Regions from separate parts of the Streptomyces sp. NPDC002156 genome, predicted to be linked through region 3. Evidence: riboswitches for the same ligand, from Rfam matches in the RefSeq annotation. Region 3 holds a riboswitch; each other region holds the start of a gene.
What was found. A riboswitch is a leader RNA that binds a small molecule or an ion and turns the genes downstream of it on or off. The one in region 3 is predicted to bind S-adenosylmethionine.

Region 1 (3,268 bases), on a different contig from region 3:
CGCCGACCGCCTGCGCCAGCCGCTTGATCACATACCGGCGCATGTCCTAGCCGATCCAGGTGTCGTGCAACTGGACCCGGCTGCCCGAGTCGAAGGCGAGCCCGTGCACCCTCTTCGTCACGGCCAGCTGGGTCTGGAGCTCCACCACCGGGACGTTGTACGCGTTCTCCACGATCAGCTTCTGCGCCTCGGTCACCAGCTGTTGCCGCTCGGTGGCGTCCGTGGTCGCGGCCTGCCCGGCCAGCGTCGTGTCGAGCGAACTGGCGGGCAGACGGTAGAAGTTGGCCAGCTTGCTGGAGAAGGAGCTGCGCAGGATGTCGGGGTCGGCGCGGGTCACGTTGCTCCACACCAGGTCGAAGTCGCCGCCCTGGAGCGTGGTGGCGAACTGGCTGACCTGGCCCTGCTTGAGCACCACGTCGATCCCGACGTCCTTCAGCTGCTGCTGGACCAGCTCCAGCGCGGGCTGGTTGGTGGCGGCGTTGGGGAACCAGGCGATGGTCAGGCTCAGCTTCTTGCCGTCCTTGGCGCGGATGCCGTCACTGCCCGTCTTCCAACCGGCCTCGTCCAGCAGGGACTTGGCCTTGGCCGCGTCGAAGGCGAGGTCGGCGGAGAGGTCCGTGTAGTCGGGCGTCGTGTGCGCGAGGACGCTGGTCGCCGGCCGGGTGCCGGTCGGGAAGACGGTGTCGGCTATCTGCTTCCGGTCGACAGCGGCCAGGATCGCCTGACGCACCTTCGCGTCCTTCAGCACCGGCCGAGAGTTGTTGACCCCCAGGCCGAACACCACACCGGGGTTGGCCCGGCGCAGCAGCGTGACCTGACCGCCCCCGAGCGCCGCCTCGTTGGCCCTGCCGACGCTGCTGATCGCGTCCACCTGCCCGGACTGGAGACTGCCGGCCCGCACCCCCGCCTCGGGCACGACCTTGAACACCAGCTTGTCGAGATAGGCCTCGCCCTTCTTGGACCACAGCGCGGAGCCCCAGTCGTACCCGGTGCGCTTGACCAGGGTGATCGACTGGTTCTGCACATACTGCTTCAGCGCGAACGGCCCGGACCCGATCGCGCCCTCGCTGCACTTCTGCTGCGGGGACCTCTTCACGCTCGCCGACGACTCGATGCCCAGCGAGTGGGTCGAAGTCGCCTGCAGGAACTGGGCGTTGGGCTCCTTGAAGGTGACCTTGACGGTGAGCGGGTCCACCACGGTGGTGCTCTCCACGCTGCTCAGATAACCCTGGGGGAGACTGCCCAGCGCGCCGAGCTTCGGCACCGCGTCGAAGTTGTCCTTGACGACCTGCGCGGTCAGCTTCGACCCGTCGCTGAAGGTGACGCCCGACCGCAGATGGAACGTGAACTGTGTCGCGTCGGCGTCGATGTCCCAGCTCTTGGCGAGCCACGGCACGATCTTGCCGGTCTCGGGGTCCTGGTCGGTGAGGGAGTCCACGGTCTGGCGTACCGAGTAGATGCTTTCGTTGCTGCCGGACTGCTGCGGGTCCACGCAGCCGGCGTCGGAACCCACCGCGAAGGTCAGGGTGCCGCCGGACTTCGGCCGGCCGCTTCCGCTGCTGGTGTCGTCACCGCCCGACCCGCAGGCGGTCAGCAGAACACTGGTGGTCAGCAGGGCGGCCAGGGGCGCCCGACGGGAGAGTCTGGAATCCGGGAGTGCTGTCACGGAGGGTTTCTCCTACTCGTATCACCAGGCACGGGGTGCCGTGCTAGGCACGGCCGTGCATGGGTGTGCGGCCCCGGCAGGCTCGACACCGGCCGCGGGGGAGCGCTGTACAGACATGTGGTCAGGGGGAGGCGACACCGGGAGCGGTGGCAGGGAGAGAAGCGCGAAGTGGCGCCGGCCGGTGACGGACGTCAACCGGCGCGGACCGGGCTCGTCAGGATCGACAGAGGCAGCTGGTCGAGCGCTTCAGATCGATGTGGCGTCGGCGCGAGAGCCGGGAGAAGGGCGTGGCGTCGGCGAAGGAGGCAGGCAGGTCACCGCTGTGCCGCATACCGGTCCTCCCTGATCTCCGGCCCCGATCGAGGGCCACGCGCTTGCGGGAATCGTCGGTGATCCCGCCGGGCTTTCACCTGGAGCACCCCACCGCGCGGGAGGGTTGCCGGTCAGCAAGCCAGGGCTTGACGCTGACACTCAATGCCGGACGCGATCGTACGGAGCGGTCTTGTCGTACGTCAATGCCGGAAAGGGGCATCCTGAGGTGGAACTCCGGCCGGCCGAGCCGCTGTTGCCGACGGCGCCGCTGCGGCCACCGCATTGACAAGCCGAATCCACCAGGGCTGTCATGAGCACATGATCCAGTGCCCCGCGCCCCGCCCCCGACGAGCCGACGGCCCTGCCCCCGGCTCCCGGGCCGGGCGTGGGCGATCGCCACGGGTGTACCGCCGGTGAGCGGTCGCCGTGAGCTGCTCGACACCGCCCGGGCGGTTTTGACGGAGCGTCACGGAGTGCTCCTCCACGGCCCCGAGGGCATCGGCAGGTCCACGCTCGTGGCCGCCCTCATGACGTCCGCGCCGGGAACAGTGCTGTACTGCTCGCCCGCTCCGGAGGACGTCCGGCTCCCGTTCGGCGGTCTCGTCGACCTGTTCGCCCGGGTGCCGGAGGGCTGCCTGGAGGCACTGCCGTCCGAACCCCGGGCGGCACTGCGGGCGGCCCTGCTCCTCGGCCGCGAACCCGCCGACGGCCGGAGCCGTCTCGCGGTGCGTCTCGCCGTCCTCGAAGTGCTGCGCGCCCTCGCCGCCACAGGCCCTGTCCTGCTGGTCGTCGACGGTCTCCAGTGGCTCGACGAGCCGACCGCCGAGGTCCTCGCCTTCGCCGTACGCCGGGTCGAGGGCCTCGGCGTACGGATGGTGGCCACCGAGCGGGTGGCCGAGGGCGAGCAGCCCGAACGGCTGCGCTGCTGCCCGCCGGACACCGTCGAACTCCCCGTGCCACCGCTCGGCGACGACGAGGTGGCCCACCTAGTGCGCACCACCGTGGGCGCCGAACCACCGCCGGGCGTCCTGCGGGCGATCCAGGACACCGCCGCCGGAAACCCGTCGTACGCACAGGAGTTGGCGCGAGCCGCCCCGCGCGACCCGGTGCCCTTCGGCCGGCCACTGCCCGTGCCCCGAAGACTCCGCGACCGACTCCTCGACCGGACACGCTCGTTGCCGCAGCCGGCCCGGCACACCCTCCTCGTCACGAGCGCCACCGCCCATGCCACCCTCACCCTCCTGCGTGCCGCCGGACTCCCCGACCCCGTCGCCGATCTCGCGGCGGCCG
Region 2 (3,268 bases), on a different contig from region 3:
CAGCAGACGCTGGTGGGGGCGTCCGGTGCGATCTCGGCGATCCTGGGCGCATTTTTGTACCTCTTCCCAGGCGCCCGCGTCACAAGCCTCTTCCCGTTCCTCTTCTTCCTCCCCCTGCGCTTCCCGGCCTGGCTGACCCTCCCCTTCTGGGCGACCCTCCAGTGGGTGGCGGCGGGGAGGGCGTCGTCGGGCCCCGGGGTTGCGTACCTGGCGCACGTGGTGGGCTTCGGCCTGGGCTTCGTCTACGCGTGGGTGAGATATCGCGGTGCGACTAAAGTGAGGGCCCCAGTGAAGGCGCCCGAGGGAGAGAACCAGCCGTGATCACCGCGATCGTGCTCATCAAGACCAGCGTGGACCGGATCCCCGAGATCGCGGAGAGGATCGCCGCGCTGGAAAGCGTGAGCGAGGTCTTCTCCGTCACCGGCACGTACGACTTGATCGCGATGGTCCGCGTCAAGGCCCACGAGGACCTGGCGGAGATCATCCCGGGCAGCATCAGCAAGATCCCGGGCGTAGAGGCGACGGACACCCACGTGGCATTCCGCACGTACTCCCAGCACGACCTGGAAGCAGCGTTCGCAATCGGCCTGGACGGCTAGTTTCAGCCCGTCCGGCGCTTGAGGACGAGCGCGTTCAGCGCGACAAGGGGGGTCTGGGGGCACAGCCCCCAGGGATGGGACGGGTAGGGGCGGCGGGGGCGATCAAACCGCCGGAACGCACCGCCCGTCCTCGGTCCGGTACTGCCACCGAGCCCCGTCCCGCACAAGCTCCTTCACCGCACCCACGAACCGCTCGACATGCTCGTCCGGCGTACCGGCCCCGAAGCTGACCCGGATCGCGTTCAGCGACTTCTCGCCAGGCGCCGCCTCAGGCGCCCCGCACTCCCCCTGCGTCTGCGGGTCACTCCCCAGCAGCGTCCGCACCAGCGGATGCGCACAGAACAACCCGTCCCGCACCCCGATCCCGTACTCCGCGGACAGCGCCGCCGCGAAGTGCGAGCTGTTCCACCCCTCGACGACGAACGAGATGACCCCGACCCGGGGCGCGTCGTCGCCGAACAGCGAGAGCACCCTGACCTCGGGCACCTCCGCCAGTCCCGCCCGCACGGTGTCGATCAGGTACTGCTCCCGGGCCACCAGCGAATCGAAGCCGGCCTCGCTGAGGGCCTTGCAGGCGGCGGCGATCGAGTAGGCGCCGATCACGTTCGGCGACCCCGCCTCGTGCCGCGCGGCGCTGTCGTGCCACTCCACGTCCACTCCCCCGTCCGCACGCCGCGTGACCTTACGGCTCGCGCCGCCCCCCGCGAGGTACGGGTCGGCCGCCTGCAGCCAGTCGGCACGTCCGGCAAGCACACCCGAGCCGAAGGGCGCGTACAGCTTGTGCCCGGAGAAGGCGACCCAGTCGACGTCCAGGTCCTGGACGGAGACCGGGTGGTGTGGGGCGAGCTGGGCGGCGTCCAGGACGATCCGGGCGCCGTGCGCGTGGGCGGTGGCGGCCAGCTCCCGTACGGGCCACAGCTCACCGGTGACGTTGGACGCGCCGGTGACGCAGACGAGCGCCGGGCCCTGACCCTCTTCAATAGATGCAGTGCGGGCGGCGAGGGCCTCCTCCAGGGTGGCGACGGCCTGCTGCGGGGTGCGCGGGGCGTTGAGGTAGGTGACCTGGGCGTTCTGCCAGGGCAGCAGCGAGGCGTGGTGCTCGGTCTCGAAGACGAAGACCTGGCAGCCCTCGGGGAGGGCGGCGGCGAGCAGGTTGAGGGAGTCGGTGGTGGACCGGGTGAAGATCAGCTGGTCGTCGGCCCGGCAGTCCAGGAACTCCGTGACCGTCCGGCGGGCGTTCTCGAAGAGGTCCGTAGACAGCTGGGAGAGGTACCCGGCACCCCGGTGCACGCTGCCGTAGTAGGGCGCGTACGCCGCCACGTCGTCCCAGACCCGCTGGAGCGCGGGCGCGCTGGCCGCGTAGTCGAGCGCCGCGTAGCTGACCTCGCCGCCGGTGACGAGCGGGACGGTGACATCACGCCCCAGAACGGGCAGCGGGGCACAAATGGTCTGGGCGGCGGCAAGAGTGGAAACAGACATGGCGAACTCCCGTGTGAGGCAAGAGAAATCACCGCGCGAGCGCATACGGCTCAAGCACGGAAAGGAAGGAAAAGGGGTGCGCGGAGGCGGGGCTCGGCAGCCCTATCGCATTCGCTTGCTCACGGAAGACTCCCTCGAACGACCAGGACCCCTGGTGTCGAGAGGGGCCCGCGCTTGCCGTAAGCCTTGCTGCTCACGGCCTGGTCTTCATCCCGGGGCACCCCGCCACGGACGGAGGGTTGCCGGACAGTCGGCCGGGGCCTCATGACTGTCACTCATGACCTGGTGCAGAAAATACGTGAAGTGATCGACGTCCCGCAACCCGTGTCCGGATCGCGGGACGTCCATCGGCGCGGAACTACTTGTTGGTGGCCGCCACCCAGCGCTCCAGCGTCAGCTTGGCCGCACCAGAGTCGATCGACTCGGCAGCCTTCTCCATACCGGCCCGGAGCTGCTCGGCGAGCGGTCCCCCGGTCGGGTCCAACGCCACGAGCGCCGCCGCCGAGTTCAGCAGTACGGCATCACGTACAGGCCCCGTCTCACCGTCCAGCAAGCGCAGCGCGACCTCCGCGTTGTGCGCCGGGTCGCCGCCGCGCAGCGCCTCCACCGGCACCAGTTCGAGTCCGGCGTCGCGCGGGTCGAAGGTCTCCTCGGTGACCTTGCCGTCCCGGACGATCCAGACGTGGGAGGTGGCCGTGGTCGTCAGCTCGTCGAGGCCGTCGTCACCGCGGAAGACGAGGGAGGAGTTGCCGCGTTCGGCGAAGACACCGGCGACGATCGGCGCCATCAGCGGGTCGGCGACGCCCACCGCCTGGGCCTTCACCTTCGCCGGGTTGGTCAGCGGGCCGAGGGCGTTGAACACCGTACGGATGCCCAACTGGCCGCGGGCGGCGCCCGCGTGACGCAGCGCCGGGTGGAACTTGATGGCGAAGCAGAAGGTGATGCCGGCCTCCTCGGCCACCTCGGCGACCCGCTGCGGGGTCAGGTCGAGGTTGACGCCGAGCTTGCCCAGGACGTCCGAGGAGCCCGACGCCGACGAGGCCGCCCGGTTGCCGTGCTTGACGACCTTGGCGCCGGTGCCGGCCACGACGAGCGAGGACATCGTGGAGATGTTCACCGTCTTCGCGCCGTCGCCGCCCGTGCCGACGATGTCGACGGTCCGCCCGGACACCTCGATGACGTTCGCGTGC
Region 3 (3,268 bases):
TGTGCACCCTGCGTTGAAGCCATACGCCTCAACCTAGCCCGGGCCGGAAACACTCAAACGTACACACGTACGCCTCAGCCGTATACAAGCCCCCACGGGGCCTGTACTGGGCTACGCGGCCTTCCTCCGCGCGTACTCCGCGATGTCCGCCATCGGCGGGCGTTCCTCCGTGTCCACCGAGTACGTACGCGGCTCGAAACCGTCCTCCCCGCGTTCGAACTGGGTGATCGCGGGGCGGATGAGGTGGCCTCGGGCCAGGCGGAGCTGGGCGGTGCGGTAGATCGCGGCGGACATCCGGCCCAGGGCCTGCCCGTCCTGGTGGCGGTGCTTGCGCACACCCACGTCGACCTGGGCCAGCGCGTCGAGGCCGACCAGGTGCAGGGCGTCGATCAGCATGCCCAGCTCCACGCCGTACCCGACGGGGAACGGGAGCTGTTCGAGGAGCGAGCGCCGGGCCGCGTACTCACCGCCGAGCGGCTGGACGAAACCGGCCAGCTGCGGCCAGTGCATGTTCAGGAGGGGGCGGGCCATGAGTTCGGTCACTCGGCCGCCCTGACCGGCCGCCTGGCCGAGCGGGCGGTCGTACATCGCCTTGACGAGATCGACTCCCGGGTCCGTGAGCAGGGGGCCCACGATTCCGGAGACGAAGTCCGACGAGAACTCCTTCAGGTCCGCGTCGATGAAGCAGACGATGTCCCCACTGGTCACGAGCAGTGAGCGCCATAGGACCTCGCCCTTGCCCGGTACCGCCGGGATGCGGGGCAGGATGTCGTCGCGGTGGACGACCCGGGCGCCCGCCGCGGCGGCCACCTCGGAGGTGCGGTCGGTCGAGCCCGAGTCGATGACGACGATCTCGTCGACGAGGGGGACCTTCAGCATCAGGTCGCGGCGAATGACGGCGACGATCTCACCGACCGTCGCCTCCTCGTTGAGCGCGGGCAGGACGACACTCACCGTGGCGTTCGATGAACGCTTCGCGGCGATCAGCTTCTTGAGCGGGCGGTCCTCGACGGACCAGGAGCGCGTGCTCAGCCAGCGCTCGACGTTCTCCAGCACGTGCGGCTCTCCCTTGCGTTCTCATGGGAAGCGCGTGATTCGCATCTCGCGGTTCGGACGGCTCCCACCACCATCCAAGCCTTCGGTTACAGTCTTGAACAACGCGGATGACCATCGCATGTCCGAGGTCGTCGGTGTTCACAACCTCACAACTTCATACCGCTCATCCAGAGGGGCAGAGGGATACGGCCCGATGAAGCCCCGGCAACCCTCCAGCCGGTCTTGTCGCATGTCATGCGCGAGGCTGCCGGCTCGGGAAGGTGCCAAATCCGTCTCATGGCGAGATGCGCCATGAGGAAGATGAGGAGAAAGGGCCTCGCCTCCATGGCTGCGCAAACTGTCGAGAGCACCACTACCGGCTCCGTCACCCCTGTAGACCTCGGTCCCGCCACCGCGCTCTCCTGCCGCGAATGCGGCCACCGTGTCCCGCTCGGTCCGGTGTTCGCCTGCGAGGAGTGTTTCGGCCCGCTGGAGATCGCCTACGACTTCTCCTCGTACGACACCGAGGAACTCCGCAAGCGCATCGAAGCGGGACCCGCGAACATCTGGCGCTATGCGCCGCTGCTGCCCGTCCCCGCGGACGTGGCGACCAAGCCCAACATCAACCCCGGCTGGACCAAGCTCGTGCAGGCCGACAACCTGGCCCGCGAGCTGGGCGTCGACGCCGGCAAGCTGTTCGTGAAGGACGACTCCGGCAACCCGACGCACTCCTTCAAGGACCGGGTCGTGGCCCAGGCCATCGAGGCCGCCCGCGTCTTCGGCTTCACCACCCTCTCCTGCTCCTCCACGGGCAACCTGGCCGGTGCCGTCGGCGCCGCCGCCGCCCGCGCCGGCTTCCGCTCCTGCGTGTTCATCCCGCACGACCTGGAGCAGGGCAAGGTCGTCATGGCCGCGGTGTACGGCGGTGAGCTGGTCGGCATCGAGGGCAACTACGACGACGTGAACCGCTTCTGCTCCGAGCTGATCGGCGACCCGGCCGGCGAGGGCTGGGGCTTCGTCAACGTCAACCTGCGTCCGTACTACGCGGAGGGCAGCAAGACCCTGGCGTACGAGATCTGCGAACAGCTCGGCTGGCAGCTGCCCGACCAGCTCGTCGTGCCCATCGCCTCCGGGTCGCAGCTCACGAAGATCGACAAGGGGCTCCAGGAGCTGATCAAGCTCGGGCTCGTCGAGGACAAGCCGTACAAGATCTTCGGTGCGCAGGCGGAGGGCTGCTCGCCGGTGTCCGTGGCCTACAAGGCCGGGCATGACGTCGTACGGCCGCAGAAGCCGAACACGATCGCGAAGTCGCTTGCGATCGGGAATCCCGCGGACGGGCCGTACGTGCTGGATATCGCGCGGCGGACGGGTGGGGCTGTCGAGGACGTCAACGACGAGCAGGTCGTCGACGCGATTCGGTTGCTTGCGCGGACCGAGGGGATCTTTGCGGAGACCGCCGGTGGGGTGACCGTGGGTGTGGCGAAGAAGCTGATCGAGAATGGCTTGCTGGACCCGACTCTCACGACCGTCGTGCTCAACACCGGGGATGGGCTCAAGACGTTGGATGCCGTGGCCGACACCGGGCTCACTGCGACGATTCGGCCCAGTCTTGAGTCGTTCCGGGAAGCTGGGCTTGCTTCTTAAGAGGTAAGAGGTCGTTGTTCGTCTGCGGGCCTGTGGGGGCTGGTCGCGCAGTTCCCCGCGCCCCTTCAGGGGGCCCCACTGACCGGAGGTCGAAAGTCATGAGCGTTAGCGTCCGCATCCCCACCATCCTGCGCACGTACACCGGAGGCCAGGCCGAGGTGACCGCCGAAGGTGGGACTCTCGCCGAGGTCATCGCTGATCTGGAGAAGAACCACACGGGGATCGCCGCCCGGGTGCTCGACGATCAGGGCAAGCTGCGGCGGTTCGTCAATGTGTACGTCAATGACGACGACGTCCGGTTCGAGCAGGGGCTGGAGACGGCGACGCCGGACGGTGCGGGTGTGTCGATCATTCCCGCGGTCGCAGGCGGCTGATACTCGGTAGTAGTAACCGTCGGTAACTTTGATTACCGAGAGTTCATCGAATTGCCCCCTCCGTGAGAGAAGCGGAGGGGGCAATTCTGTATGGTTGAGCGGGGTACAGTTGGGGAAGCCGCACCACTTCGCCTGCCGCACGAGTATGAATTCCTGCCGCGCACCCATTGAGAAGTAGCCAAAGTGTGCAGGCCTTTTGCGTTTTTTGCTCCCTT

Region 1: another riboswitch for S-adenosylmethionine. It lies ahead of ACWCRB_RS00980 (putative leader peptide); the one in region 3 lies ahead of thrC (threonine synthase).
Region 2: another riboswitch for S-adenosylmethionine. It lies ahead of ACWCRB_RS43620 (aminotransferase class V-fold PLP-dependent enzyme); the one in region 3 lies ahead of thrC (threonine synthase).

What each region holds. Positions count from the first base shown of each region.
Region 1 is NZ_JBSFDA010000001.1:231,440-234,707, reverse strand. Features, by position in the region: gene ACWCRB_RS00990 (ABC transporter permease) at 1-43, opposite strand, end outside; gene ACWCRB_RS00985 (ABC transporter substrate-binding protein) at 47-1,666, opposite strand; gene ACWCRB_RS00980 (putative leader peptide) at 1,881-1,997, opposite strand; SAM riboswitch class IV at 2,032-2,145, opposite strand; gene ACWCRB_RS00975 (AAA family ATPase) at 2,392-3,268, shown strand, end outside.
Region 2 is NZ_JBSFDA010000203.1:6,120-9,387, forward strand. Features, by position in the region: gene ACWCRB_RS43610 (rhomboid family intramembrane serine protease) at 1-321, shown strand, start outside; gene ACWCRB_RS43615 (Lrp/AsnC family transcriptional regulator) at 318-599, shown strand; gene ACWCRB_RS43620 (aminotransferase class V-fold PLP-dependent enzyme) at 702-2,078, opposite strand; SAM riboswitch class IV at 2,244-2,361, opposite strand; gene trpD (anthranilate phosphoribosyltransferase) at 2,437-3,268, opposite strand, start outside.
Region 3 is NZ_JBSFDA010000131.1:23,310-26,577, reverse strand. Features, by position in the region: gene ACWCRB_RS36625 (alpha,alpha-trehalose-phosphate synthase (UDP-forming)) at 1-23, opposite strand, end outside; gene ACWCRB_RS36620 (glucosyl-3-phosphoglycerate synthase) at 112-1,056, opposite strand; SAM riboswitch class I at 1,217-1,363, shown strand; gene thrC (threonine synthase) at 1,381-2,679, shown strand; gene ACWCRB_RS36610 (MoaD/ThiS family protein) at 2,778-3,053, shown strand.